DNA from 2 places in the Variovorax sp. RCC_210 genome. Region 2 is predicted to be linked to the other one. Evidence: riboswitches for the same ligand, from Rfam matches in the RefSeq annotation. Region 2 holds a riboswitch; the other holds the start of a gene.
The links. Region 2 has a riboswitch for cobalamin ahead of AB6807_RS25845 (TonB-dependent receptor). Riboswitches for the same ligand answer to the same signal wherever they lie in the genome.

Region 1 (5,707 bases), on a different contig from region 2:
TGGACGCGAACCACGCATGAAAGTAGCTGGCGCGCACGGGCCCGTGCACGTACAGCGCCTCGCCGCCGCGTGCGCCCACGGCCTGGGTCAGGCCGGGCCGCGCGGTGTGGGCGACGGGCGCCAGCGGCGTGTCGCACAGCGAATAGTGGAAGGTGTGGCCGCGCAATGTGTGCGCGCCCAGCGTGAGCTGCTGCGGGCCGAGGCCGGCGAGCCGCTTCTGCATGGTGACCTTGCCGGGCAGCAGGCCCCACATGCGGTGCGCACGCGCGCCATTCGGGGTGCCATCAGGGGTGCCATTCGGGGTGCCATCTTGCGTGGCAAGCTCGTCGAACAGCGCCATCATGCCGCCGCACTCGGCCCACACCGGCTTGCCAGCCGCGGCATGCGCGGCGAGCGCCTCGCGCAGCGGTGCGCAGGCCGACAGCGCCTCGGCGTGCAGCTCGGGATAGCCGCCGGGCAGCCACACGGCATCGCAGGCGGGCAAGCCGTCGCCCGCGAGCGGAGAAAAAAACGACAGCCGCGCCCCCAGCGACGCCAGCACGTCGAGGTTGGCGGGGTAGATGAAGGAGAAGGCCGCATCGCGCGCAATGGCGATGGTGCGGCCGGCGAGCAAGGGCGGCACGGCGTGCGCCTCTTCAGTCTCGTGCGCAGTTTCGGGCTCGGGCGCCCCGAAGCTCGCCTGCGGAAGCTGCGATGTCTGCAGCCGGCCGAGCGGCGTGTCGGCCAGCACGTCGGCCACGGCATCGAGCCGCGCCATCGCATCGCCGAGCTCGGTCGCCAGCACCAGCCCCAGGTGGCGCTCTGGCAGCGTGAAGCCCGCGTCGCGCGGCAACGCACCCATCCATTGCGCGGGCTCGCGCAGCGCGTCTTTCAGCATGCCCGCATGCCGCTCGCTGGCGACACGGTTGGCCAGCACGCCGGCCCACGGCAGGCCGGGGCGAAAGTTCTGCAGGCCGTAGGCCAGCGCGCCGAAGGTGCCGGCCATGGCGTGCGCGTCGATCACGGCCAGCACCGGCAGGCCGAAGCGCTCGGCCAGGTCGGCCGCGCTGGGCGTGCCGTCGAACAGGCCCATCACGCCCTCGACGATCAGCAGGTCGCACTCGGCCGCGGCGGCGCGCAGGCGCGCGCGGCAGTCGGCCTCGCCGGTCATCCAGAGGTCCAGCGAATGCACCGGCGCGCCGGTGGCCAGCGCCAGCCAGTGCGGGTCCAGGAAATCGGGCCCGCACTTGAAGGCCCGCACGCGGCGGCCCTGGCGGGCGTGCAGCCGCGCGAGCGCGGCGGCAACGGTGGTCTTGCCCTGCCCCGAGGCAGGGGCGGCCACCAGCACCGCGGCGCAGGTGAGCGCCGCGGCACCGGAGATGCCGTGGGTTTGCGAAGCTTGGTTTACTGAGGCGTCCACTTGAGGCCGACGTACGCGGTGCGGCCTGCATTGGCGTACAGCCGCGCGTACTGGTAGTCCTTGTTGCCCACATTGTCGACGCGCGCCACCAGGTTCAGGTCGCGGGTGATCTTGGTGCTGGCCGACAGGTTCAGCAGCGTGTAGCCGCCCAGCTTCACGGTGTTGGCCGTGTCGTCGTAGCGCTGGCTCGACGCCTGCACCTCGGCGCCCAGCGTCCAGCCCGCCACGCGCCAGTCGGCGCCCACGGTGCCGTGGCGCTTGGCGCGGCGCGCGAGCAGGTTGCCGGTGGACACGTCCTTCGGGTCCTGGATGTCGAACGAAGCGCGCAGCGTGACGTCGCCCAGGCGCTGGCTGGCCGACAGCGTGGCGCCCTGCAGCGTGGCGCGGCTCACGTTGGTGTAGCAGCCGAACGCCGAGGCGCAGCCCTTGGCGGTGCCCACGAAGTTGATCAGGTCGCGCACGCGGTTGCGGTACACCACGATGCCGGCGGTGGTGTCGGCCTGGGCGTAGTTCAGGCCCAGCTCCACGTTCTGGCTGCGTTCGGGGCGCAGCGTGCCCACGCCGTATTCGCTGAAGCGCTGGTACAGCGTCGGTACGCGAAACGCCGTGCCGGCCGAGGCGCTGAAGCGCAGCGCCGGGGTGATGGCGTAGCCGTACGCGGCGCTGCCGGTGGTCTTGCCGCCGAACTCGCTGTCCTTGTCGTGGCGCGCATGCAGCTGCAGCGAATGCGGGCCCTGCACGAAGCCGTAGCCCAGCGACAAAGCGTCCTGCGCGCGGTCGCGCGAGAGCAGCTTCGACGAGGTGGTGGGCGCGTTTTCGAGCGCGTCTTCGCGGCGCTCGAAGGTGGCCGTCACCAGGTGCGGGCCGAAGCGGAACTCGTTCTGGAACAGGTAGCCGCGCAGGTTGGTCTGCGTGCGGTAGAACGACGGCTGCGTCTTGTAGACCGACTGCGAGTCGGTCACCTGCACGCGGGTGCTGTAGATCTCGTTCCACTTCGACGACCAGGTCAGCCCGGCGGTGCGCAGCGTGTTGTTGGAGATGTCGTTGGCGAACAGGATGGGGAGCCTGGTCCGGTACGACACGCTGGCGTCGTAGCCCGCGCTGATGTCGCTTGCGAGCAGCGTGGCGTCCAGGCGCTGGTCGGGCGTGAGCTGGAAGCCCAGCTTCAGGTTGCCCGAGGTGCTGTGGTAGCCGTCGCGGTCGGGGCTGGTGAAGCCGTCCTTGCTGACGGTGCGCTTGTCCACGGGCTGCACGTTGAAGCCCTTGCTCTCTTCGTGCTCGACGCCGAACGAGTAGTCGAGCAGGCCCGACTTGCCGCTCACGCCGCCTTCGATCTTGCGCAGCCCCTTGCTGCCGAAGCCGATGCCCGCGTAGGGGCGCACGCCCTCTTCGCCGCGCTTGGTGAACAGCTGGATCACGCCGCCGATGGCGTCCGAGCCGTACACGGCGGCGGCCGGGCCGCGCAGCACTTCGATGCGGTCGATCTGCGACAGCGGAATGCCTTCCCAGCCGGCGCCGCCGGTGGATTGCGAGTCGATGCGCACGCCGTCGAGGTACACGGCGGTGAAGCGCGTTTCCGCACCACGGATGAACAGGCTGGTGGTGTTGCCCACGCCGCCGTTGCGCGTGATCTCGATGCCGGGCACGCGCGCGAGCACGTCGGCAACGCCGGTGGCGCCGCTGCGCTCGATGGTCTGGCGGTCGATGACCGACACGTCGCCCACCAGTTCGGACAGCGCCTGCGGCGTGCGGTTGGCCGTGACCACCGTTTCGCTCAGGGCCGCGGCCTCCTGGGCATGGGCCGGGCCGCCGAAGGCGGAAGCCAGCGCCACCACCATCGGCAAAGGCAGGCAGGCGAAGCGAACACGGCGCGCGGGTGCGCGGCCGCTGGAAAAGCAAGCGTGGGAAATCATTGAATGGACCGAACGAACGTCTATACCCCTCGCCGGCCTCCCGCCAGCGCCATGGGCACCATGGTCGCCTCATGCGTGTTGCGCATGCGGCGGCCGCCTTGTTGGCCGGTATCCGGGCTGGCAGAGCACCCCTCGCCGCCTTCCCAGGCACCTGTTTCAGGGCGCCCAGTGGCTTGGATGGAAGGGGGTGGCGCCTTGCGGCGCCGTCTGCTTGACCGTTGCGGGGGCAGCGCAGGTGGCTTCGGCCATGTTCCGACCTGCGTGAACGCGAAGGTCGGGCGGGCTTTGACTCCTGCTTCCCGTTGAACTGCGCCGTGCGAACCACGCCGCGAGCACCAACGGGCGGCATTTTAGGCCCTGCGGACTCGTCTTTAAGTCGAAAGTTGCGCCCCGCCGCTAACATCGGCCGCCATGATGCGGCCTGCCTCGGTGTTCCTGAATCTTCGTTCGGCGTTGCAGCGCCTCTTTGGTGTTTCCGGCTGGCAATCGATGCTGCTGTGGTCGATCGTGGCGGGGCTGCTCGGCACGCTGGCCACCGAGCTCTTTCGCGCGGCGCTCTACCACTTCGAGCACTTGCTGCTCGGCCCCGGCGAAGGGCTGGTGGCCATGGCCAGGCACCTGCCGTGGTGGGCGCGCGTGGCCTGCCCCACGCTCGGCGGGCTGGTGGCGGGCCTGCTGCTGGTGGCGGCACGGCGCGTGGCGGTGCGCAGCGCCACCTCCGACTACATGGAAGCCATCGTGCTCGGCGACGGGCGCATTCCGGTGGCGCAGACGCTGGTGCGCAGCGCCTCGTCGCTGGTGAGCATCGGCACGGGCGGCTCCATCGGGCGCGAAGGCTCGATGGTGCAGCTCGCCGCGCTGGCCGCGTCGCTGCTGGGGCGGGTGTTCCGCTTTCCTGCCGAGCGGCTGCGGCTGCTGGTGGCCTGCGGCGCGGCGGCGGGGCTCACCGCCGCCTACAACGCGCCCATCGCGGGTGCCTTCTTCGTCGCGGAAATCGTGCTGGGCTCCATCGCGATGGAAAGCGTGGGGCCGATCATCATCGCCTCGGTGGTCGCCAACGTCGCGATGCGCGCGCTGCCCGGCTACCAGCCGCCGTATGCAATGCCGGCCTTTCCTGAAACGCACGGCACCGAGGTCGTGCTGTTCTGCGTGCTCGGGGTGCTGCTCGGGTTCGCGGCCATCGGCTTCCTGCGCGCGCTGCAGGGCAGCCGCGCGCTGTTCTCGCGGCTGCCGCTGGCGCTGCCGTGGCGGCTGGCGCTGGGCGGGCTGCTGATGGGCGCCATCTCCGTGCCCATGCCCGAGGTGTGGGGCAACGGCTACAGCATCGTCAACGGCGTGCTGCACACGCCGTGGCCGTGGACGCTCATTGCGCTGGTGCTGGTCGCGAAGCTCGCCGCCACGCTGGCCACGGCCGGTTCGGGCGCGGTGGGCGGCGTGTTCACGCCGGCGCTGTTCTTCGGCTGCATGGTGGGCGCGCTTTTCGGCCAGGGGGTGCAGGCGCTGTGGCCGGCCGCCACGTCGGCACCGTTCGCCTACGCCATCGTCGGCATGGGCGCGTTCCTGGCGGGCGCCACGCAGGCACCTCTGATGGCGATATTGATGATCTTCGAGATGACGCTGAGCTACCAGGTCATGCTGCCGCTGATGGCGGCCAGCGTCATCGCGTACTTCGTGGCGCGCTCGGCCGACGCGGGGTCGATGTACGAGATCACGCTGCGGCGCAACGAGCAGCGCGACACGCAACTGCGCCTGCGCGGCCTGCACATGCGCGACCTGGCGCAACCGGCCGAAACGGTGGTCGGGCCCGAGGCCGACCGCGAGGCGATGAGCAAGCTCTTCCTGCAGCACCCGGTGAAGTACCTGTACGTGGTCGATGCCGGCAACCGCTACCTCGGCGTGGTGCCGCTCGCGGCGCTGGGCAGCGCGCCCGCCGAGACCAGCGCGGGCGCCCTGCTGTCGCAAGCCATCCTGCCTATCACCGCGGACACCGGGCTCGGCGAGGCGCTGCAGCGCTTTCTCGACCACCTGGGCGAGCGGCTGCCGCTCATCGAGAGCGCCGGCAACCCGGTGCTGCTGGGCGTGGTCGCCAAGAGCGCGTTGCTGGCCACCTACGTGCGGCTGAGCGAAGCCTGAAGACACCACGAAAGCACCGCGCAAGGTTTGATCGGCGGGCCGCAAAGCCGCAGAATCCGGAGCACGCCGGGCACCGCGCCCAGCCTCGGCAGGACCGCTTTCCCAGGAAACTACAATCGCCAACCATGCCCGCCTCCAGCCCCATCGACCAGATCGCCGAGCGCGTCGAACGCCTGCTTGTGCGTCACGAAGAGGTGCAGCGCACCAATGCGCTGTTGCAGGAACAGGTCGATGCGCTCACACGCGAACGCGACGCCCTGAA
Region 2 (5,707 bases):
GCACGCATCACGAAGTCGCGATTCACGCCAACAAATGCAGCTTCGGCGCTGCGGCGTGAAGCTCGTTTTGGCCGCGGAAAGGCAAGCGCTTGCCAGGTAGCAATCGGCCATCTTCCAAACCCGAAATTCACCATCCACAAACACCGTCACCGGGCGGCGCGCCGGGCTCTGAAATCGGTCTGCCACGCGCCTGCGATTTGCCACCCAAGATCTGACAAGGGCCAAAAGAAGCCCAGCAGGAGCCTATCGAACGCCCGAACAAAGCCCACCACAGGCGGCGTTGTCCTGCACGCCGCGCCGCGGCTTCGCCCTAGAAGGGAAGCACTGCAGGGCCAGTGCTTCGTGGCGCCACAGGGGCAAGTCAAGGAGTCAGCCGTGAACCCATTTCTTTTCCGCTGGCGGCCGGCATGACCGAGTTGCGGCTTTGCGTCGACTACGTGCTCGCGCATGGCGGAAAACACCTAGTTCGTTCGGCATGGTTGCCCGACTCCCCGCGCACGCGAAGCCTGCTCGACGAGATGGCCGCGAACGCGCAGGCGATGGATGCGCTGGTGCGCTGGTGGATCGAGCGGCGCGAGCCCGAGATGGAGAAGGGCCAGCACGGTGGCAAGGGCGGCAAGCGCCTTGTCGAGGCGCCGCGCGGTGGGCCGAGCCCGTTCGCAAAGCCGTCCAACAAGCCGTCCAGGAAACCATCCAGCAGGCCATCAGCGCCCCTGTGGAATCCCACAAAAGATGTATTGCGCTGAACGGGGCGGCGCGATTTACTTGCGCATCCAAACCCCAGGGGGAAGGCGATGGACAGGTCTACATGGCACAACGCGACCATTACCCTGAAGCTCCCGCGCGACACGGCGCCCGACGAGGCCATCGTCGCGCTGCGGGCCGCCGGCATCCCGGTCGATGAACAGGGTTGCGCGCAAGCCGGCTTCCTCCACATGCGAACCACGCAAGACTACCGCTCGCACGTGTTCCGATGGTTCGCGCACGAAGAATCGGGAATGCTCGCGAGCTTCTCGGCGCGTTAGCTGGCGGGGTGTGTCTGCTGACCCGCCGGTCAGCGCCGCCTCGGGTCCGCGAAGCGCTCCCTCAGCGCTGGCGTGGGCCACGCCTCGCCGGGCGAAGAGCCCAGGCCGGCCAGTGTCCATATCGCATCGGTGTCGTGGCGCTGCAGGTCGCGCATCAGATCGGCGAGCGCCGGGCTGTCTTTCAGGCGGTCGGTTTCGGCCAGTTCGCTGCGCAGGCCGGGCTCGGCATCGGCCACATCGGGCAGGCCCTGGGTGCGCAGCAAGATGTGCTGCGGGTAGCGCTGCGCGACGAACAGCTCGAAGGCTTCATACATCGGCCGGTAGCACTCGCCGATGGCGCTGACCACGCCCTCGCGGCGCGCAGCCAGCCGCTGCATGGCGGTGGCGTTGTCGGTGACCAGGTAGGGGTAGGTGGCGTCGGGGCCGAAGTCGTCCAGGCACTCCTCGCGCTCGATGGCGGCGTCTTCGTCGTCGATGTCGTAGGCGTCGACAAAGCGCGCGTGCCGAATGTCTTCTTCAGTGAACATGGCCCGCCAGAACAGCGGCAAGAAGGCGTTGGCTTCCAGCTCGGCACCGTCGCCGAAAAAGCCCTGCCATTCGTTGTGGCTGCCCTCGGGCATGCGCGGCAGGGCCGAGCTCGACAGGTAGACGGGGTGTGACATGCGCTGCGCTCCGGGGTGGGTGGTCGGTGCGGCCGGTTTGGCCAGCGGGCATCTTAGGAGCGGCGCACGTCAGGCCGGTGTAGGAGGGCGGTGCTTCAGCAACGCCCCGGCCGGCTCAGCCGACCGCCTAGCCATTCAGCCGCCGATGGGCGAGCACAGTTCCACCAGCAAGCCATCGGGGCAACGCACATACGACACGACCTGGCCCCACGGCTTGGTCACGGGCGCTGACAGTTCCACCGCGCCAGCCGCCACGGCACGCGCATGCGCCGCGGCCACGTCGGGCGTGACGAAGCCAAGCTCCATGCCCAGCGGCTGGGCCGAATCGGACGCGGCCACATGGCCCTGCGCAAAGTTCGATTCGGCGAGTTCGTGCGACGCAAAGGCGAGCGCGGTCTCGCCCGTTTCCAGCTCGCCGTAGGTGCCCGACTCGTGAACAAAGCGCGTTGCAAAGCCGAAGGCCCGCTCGAAGAATTGCAGGGACTGGGCGACGTCGGGAACGTAGGCGATGGTGTAGCCGAACTTCATGGGTGTATTGGGGGGCTTTGAAGAGACAGTGGATAGATTGCAGGGGCCGGCGTCACTCTATCCAGCCCCATGCCTCAACAACCCGATGCACCCGTGAACCACAAGCCCTTGCTGCCTTCGTTGCCCCTGGGCGTCACGTGGGTCGCAACGCAGCAGGGCGAGTCTGGCGACTTCATCTACAAGCGCAGCGACGGCCTTGCCTTCGCCAAGGTGGCCGCGGCGCATGGTGCCGAATCGCTGAACGAAGAGCGCCGCCGCACCGAGTGGCTCGCGCCTTTCGGGCTGGGCTGCGCGCAGGTGCTCGACTGGCGCACCGCGCCCGAGGGTGCCTGCCTGGTCACCAGCGCGGTGCCGGGCGTGCCCGCGAGCGCGTTGCCGGGCGCCGACCTGCTGGCGGCATGGCCGTCGATGGCGCAAAGGCTGCAGGCGCTGCATGCGGTGCCGGTCGCGGGTTGCCCTTTTGTGCGCAGCCTTTCCGGCATGTTCGCGCGCGCCGCGGACGTGGTCGCGCGTGGCGCGGTGAACCCCGACTTTCTCGCGCCCGAAGACCGGCACACGCCGCCGCAACAGTTGCTCGACGCGCTGCGCGCACAGCTGCCCGAGCGGCTCGCGCAGGAGGCGCGCGAGCGCGTCGTGTGCCATGGCGACGCGTGCATGCCCAACTTCATGGTCGACCCCGGCACGCTGCGCTGCACGGGCCTCATCGACCTGGGCCGGCTCGGCGTGGCCGACCCATATGTCGACCTGGCCCTGTTCGTGGCGAACGCGCGCGAGAGCTGGGCCGATGCGGCGCAGGCGCAGGCGGCGCGTGCCCGACTGTTCGAGGTGCTGGGCATCGGCGAGCCTGATGACGAGCGGCTCGCGTTCTACCTGGGGCTGGACCCGCTGACCTGGGGCTAGCGGGTGCTAGGTGAGGCTGGATGGGCATGAAAGCCGGTCTGACCTGCGCCTGACCCTCCCTATAATTCCGCCGCTTTGTGCGGTATTTCTTCTTATTGAAGTTTTACTGCGCAAACCAACGGTTCGAAGGTGCCCCCGCCAGCCACATGGCCCCGGGGGTTAAACGGGAAGCAGGTGCCCCGTGTCCGCACGACACGGCCATGCCTGCGCTGCCCCCGCAACGGTAAGCGAATTCTGGAAACCCCTGGGCCCATGCCTTCTCGGCATGGGCAGCCACTGCGCCTTTCGAGGCGTGGGAAGGCAGGGCGTTTTCGCCTCGGTGAGTGCACGGCTGTACGGCTCTAGGCTTTACAGCGTGCATCACCGAGGCAGTTCGCAAGCCCGGATACCGGCCTTCGCAATCGCCTTCGGACGCTGCGGGAGTGCGTTTGTCCGGGTCGGCCCCGTGCCGCGTGCCTTCGTGCGCGCAGGCCCGGGCCGATGTCGTGCCGACGTTTTTCTTCTTGCGGCGTTCCCCTGTGTGATCTGGCTCGCGGGCGTGCGGGCCACAAGGAACAACGCGTGCGCGACAAACTGAGCCCTCCCACTTCCCTCATCGGTGCCAGCCTGCTGCTGGCGCTTTCCGGCGCCAGCGCGCAGGAAGCGAAAACCGCCGATGCATTGCCGACCCTGACCGTCAACGAGAAGAAGACGATCACCACCGCCACCCGGCTCGAAGCCGATCCGCTGCGCATTCCGTTCACCACCTACTCGGTGGACCGCGCGCAGATCGACGCGGTGGGCGCGGTGACGCTGGAAGACACGCTGCGCACCGTGCCGGGCCTGCAGTTCGGCACGCAGGGCAACTACTACACGCGCTTCGAAACGCGCGGCCTGCGCGACACGCAAGACGTGCTGGTGCTGATCGACGGCGTGCCGCTGCGCCAGCTGCAGGGCAATGCCGACATCACGCTCATCGCGCCCGACCTGGTCGACCGCGTGGAGTTCATCAAGGGCCCGGCCTCGGCGCTGTACGGCAAGAACGCGATCGGCGGGGTGGCGCAGTTCTTCATGAAGCCCGAACGCGCGGGCGGCACCGTGACCACCACGCTGGGCAGCTTCGGGCGCACCGACGCCAGCGTGCGCTACCGCTGGGACTTCGAGCGCGGCAACCTGTACATCGGCGCGGCTAACAACGACTACAAGGGCTTCCAGCGCGACGCGGGCCGCGCGCAGGCCGCGGCCGTGCTGGGTGGCGACTTCGCGGTCACCAACAACTGGAGCACGGGCTTCCAGATCTACGACTCGCACGTGCGCGGCGACCGCGGCTCCATCGTGCCGCTGCAGAACGGCAAGCCGATGTTCGGCATCAGCTCGCGCGACAACTACGGCATTCCTGATTCGTACGTGGTGGGCGACTACCAGTCGTTCGCGTGGAAGAACAAGATCGACTTCGGCGGCGGCTGGTCGCTGAACCACCTGAGCAGCTTCTCGCGCTACGACCGCTTCTTTGCCGGCGGCATCACCATCGTGCCGCCGCCCGCTGCGGTGAACAAGGGCTACTCGGAAAGCGACACCTCGGACCGCGGCGTGTTCCACGACGTGGCGCTGACATGGCTCACCGGTGGCAAGCGTTGGAGCAACGAGCTGCAGTTCGGCGTGAACATCGAGCGCGGCTGGCAGAACCTCGACTCGCCCACCTTCACCAACGCACCCACCTACCGCGGCCCGTTCTACAACGTGCCGGTGAGCAACGTGCGCAACGACCCGCGCGGCATTCGCGGCGCCACCACGTACTCGCGCTTCGACCAGGAGGTGCGCAGCTTCTACGTGCAAGACCGTTTCGAGTGGGGCGCCTTCGGCGTCACCGCGGGCCTGCGGCACGACAAGTTCGAGCAGACGCTGGGCCGCTCGGGCACCAGCGTGGTCTCCGCGCAGGAGGGCAGCCGCACCAGCCCGCGCCTGGGCGCCGACTGGGCCTTCGCGCGCAGCGCCGCGGCCACGCACGCGGTGTTCGCGAACTGGAGCGAGGGCTTCCGCCCGCAGGCCGTGGCGCTGAACACGCGCAACAACGTGGTGGTGCCCGACATTCTTCGCCCCGAGCTCACCCGCAGCAAGGAGGTGGGCGTGAAGGGCCGCGCGGGCAGCGATGCCTGGGCCTACCAGGTGAGCCTGTTCGAGGCGGAGAAGGTCGACGGCCAGCGCGCCTACCGCAGCGGGCCCGACTCGTTCGTGTTCAGCAACGCGACCTCGCGCACCAAGGGCATCGAGTCGTCGATGCAGTTCCAGCTTTCGCAGCACTGGAACGGCTACGTGCACTACACGTGGCAGGACGCGCGCCTGAAAGACTTTCAGACCTACACCGACAGCGGCGCGCGCAGCACCAACTTCGGCGGCTACCGCGTGCGCATGTCGGCGCACAACATCGCCGGGGCGGGCGTCACCTGGGCGCAGGGGCCGTGGTCCGTCACGGGCACGGCCAACTACGTGGGCAGCCGCTACCTGCGCGACAACACCGTCAACCCGCAGAAGCTGCCGGGCTACCTGCTGGCCAACGTGGCGGTGAGCTACAAGGCCACGCCGCAGCTCACGCTGCAGGCCGGGGTGAACAAC

Region 1: another riboswitch for cobalamin. It lies ahead of AB6807_RS03890 (TonB-dependent receptor domain-containing protein); the one in region 2 lies ahead of AB6807_RS25845 (TonB-dependent receptor).

Annotation. Positions count from the first base shown of each region.
Region 1 covers NZ_JBFUPJ010000001.1:785,922-791,628, reverse strand. Annotated here, with positions in the region: gene AB6807_RS03895 (cobyrinate a,c-diamide synthase) at 1-1,399, opposite strand, end outside; gene AB6807_RS03890 (TonB-dependent receptor domain-containing protein) at 1,384-3,312, opposite strand; cobalamin riboswitch at 3,398-3,667, opposite strand; gene AB6807_RS03885 (ClcB-like voltage-gated chloride channel protein) at 3,724-5,445, shown strand; gene AB6807_RS03880 (DUF904 domain-containing protein) at 5,571-5,707, shown strand, end outside.
Region 2 covers NZ_JBFUPJ010000010.1:221,019-226,725, reverse strand. Annotated here, with positions in the region: gene AB6807_RS25870 (hypothetical protein) at 408-746, shown strand; gene AB6807_RS25865 (hypothetical protein) at 795-1,025, shown strand; gene AB6807_RS25860 (hypothetical protein) at 1,055-1,687, opposite strand; gene AB6807_RS25855 (VOC family protein) at 1,823-2,215, opposite strand; gene AB6807_RS25850 (APH(3'') family aminoglycoside O-phosphotransferase) at 2,285-3,115, shown strand; cobalamin riboswitch at 3,226-3,527, shown strand; gene AB6807_RS25845 (TonB-dependent receptor) at 3,677-5,707, shown strand, end outside.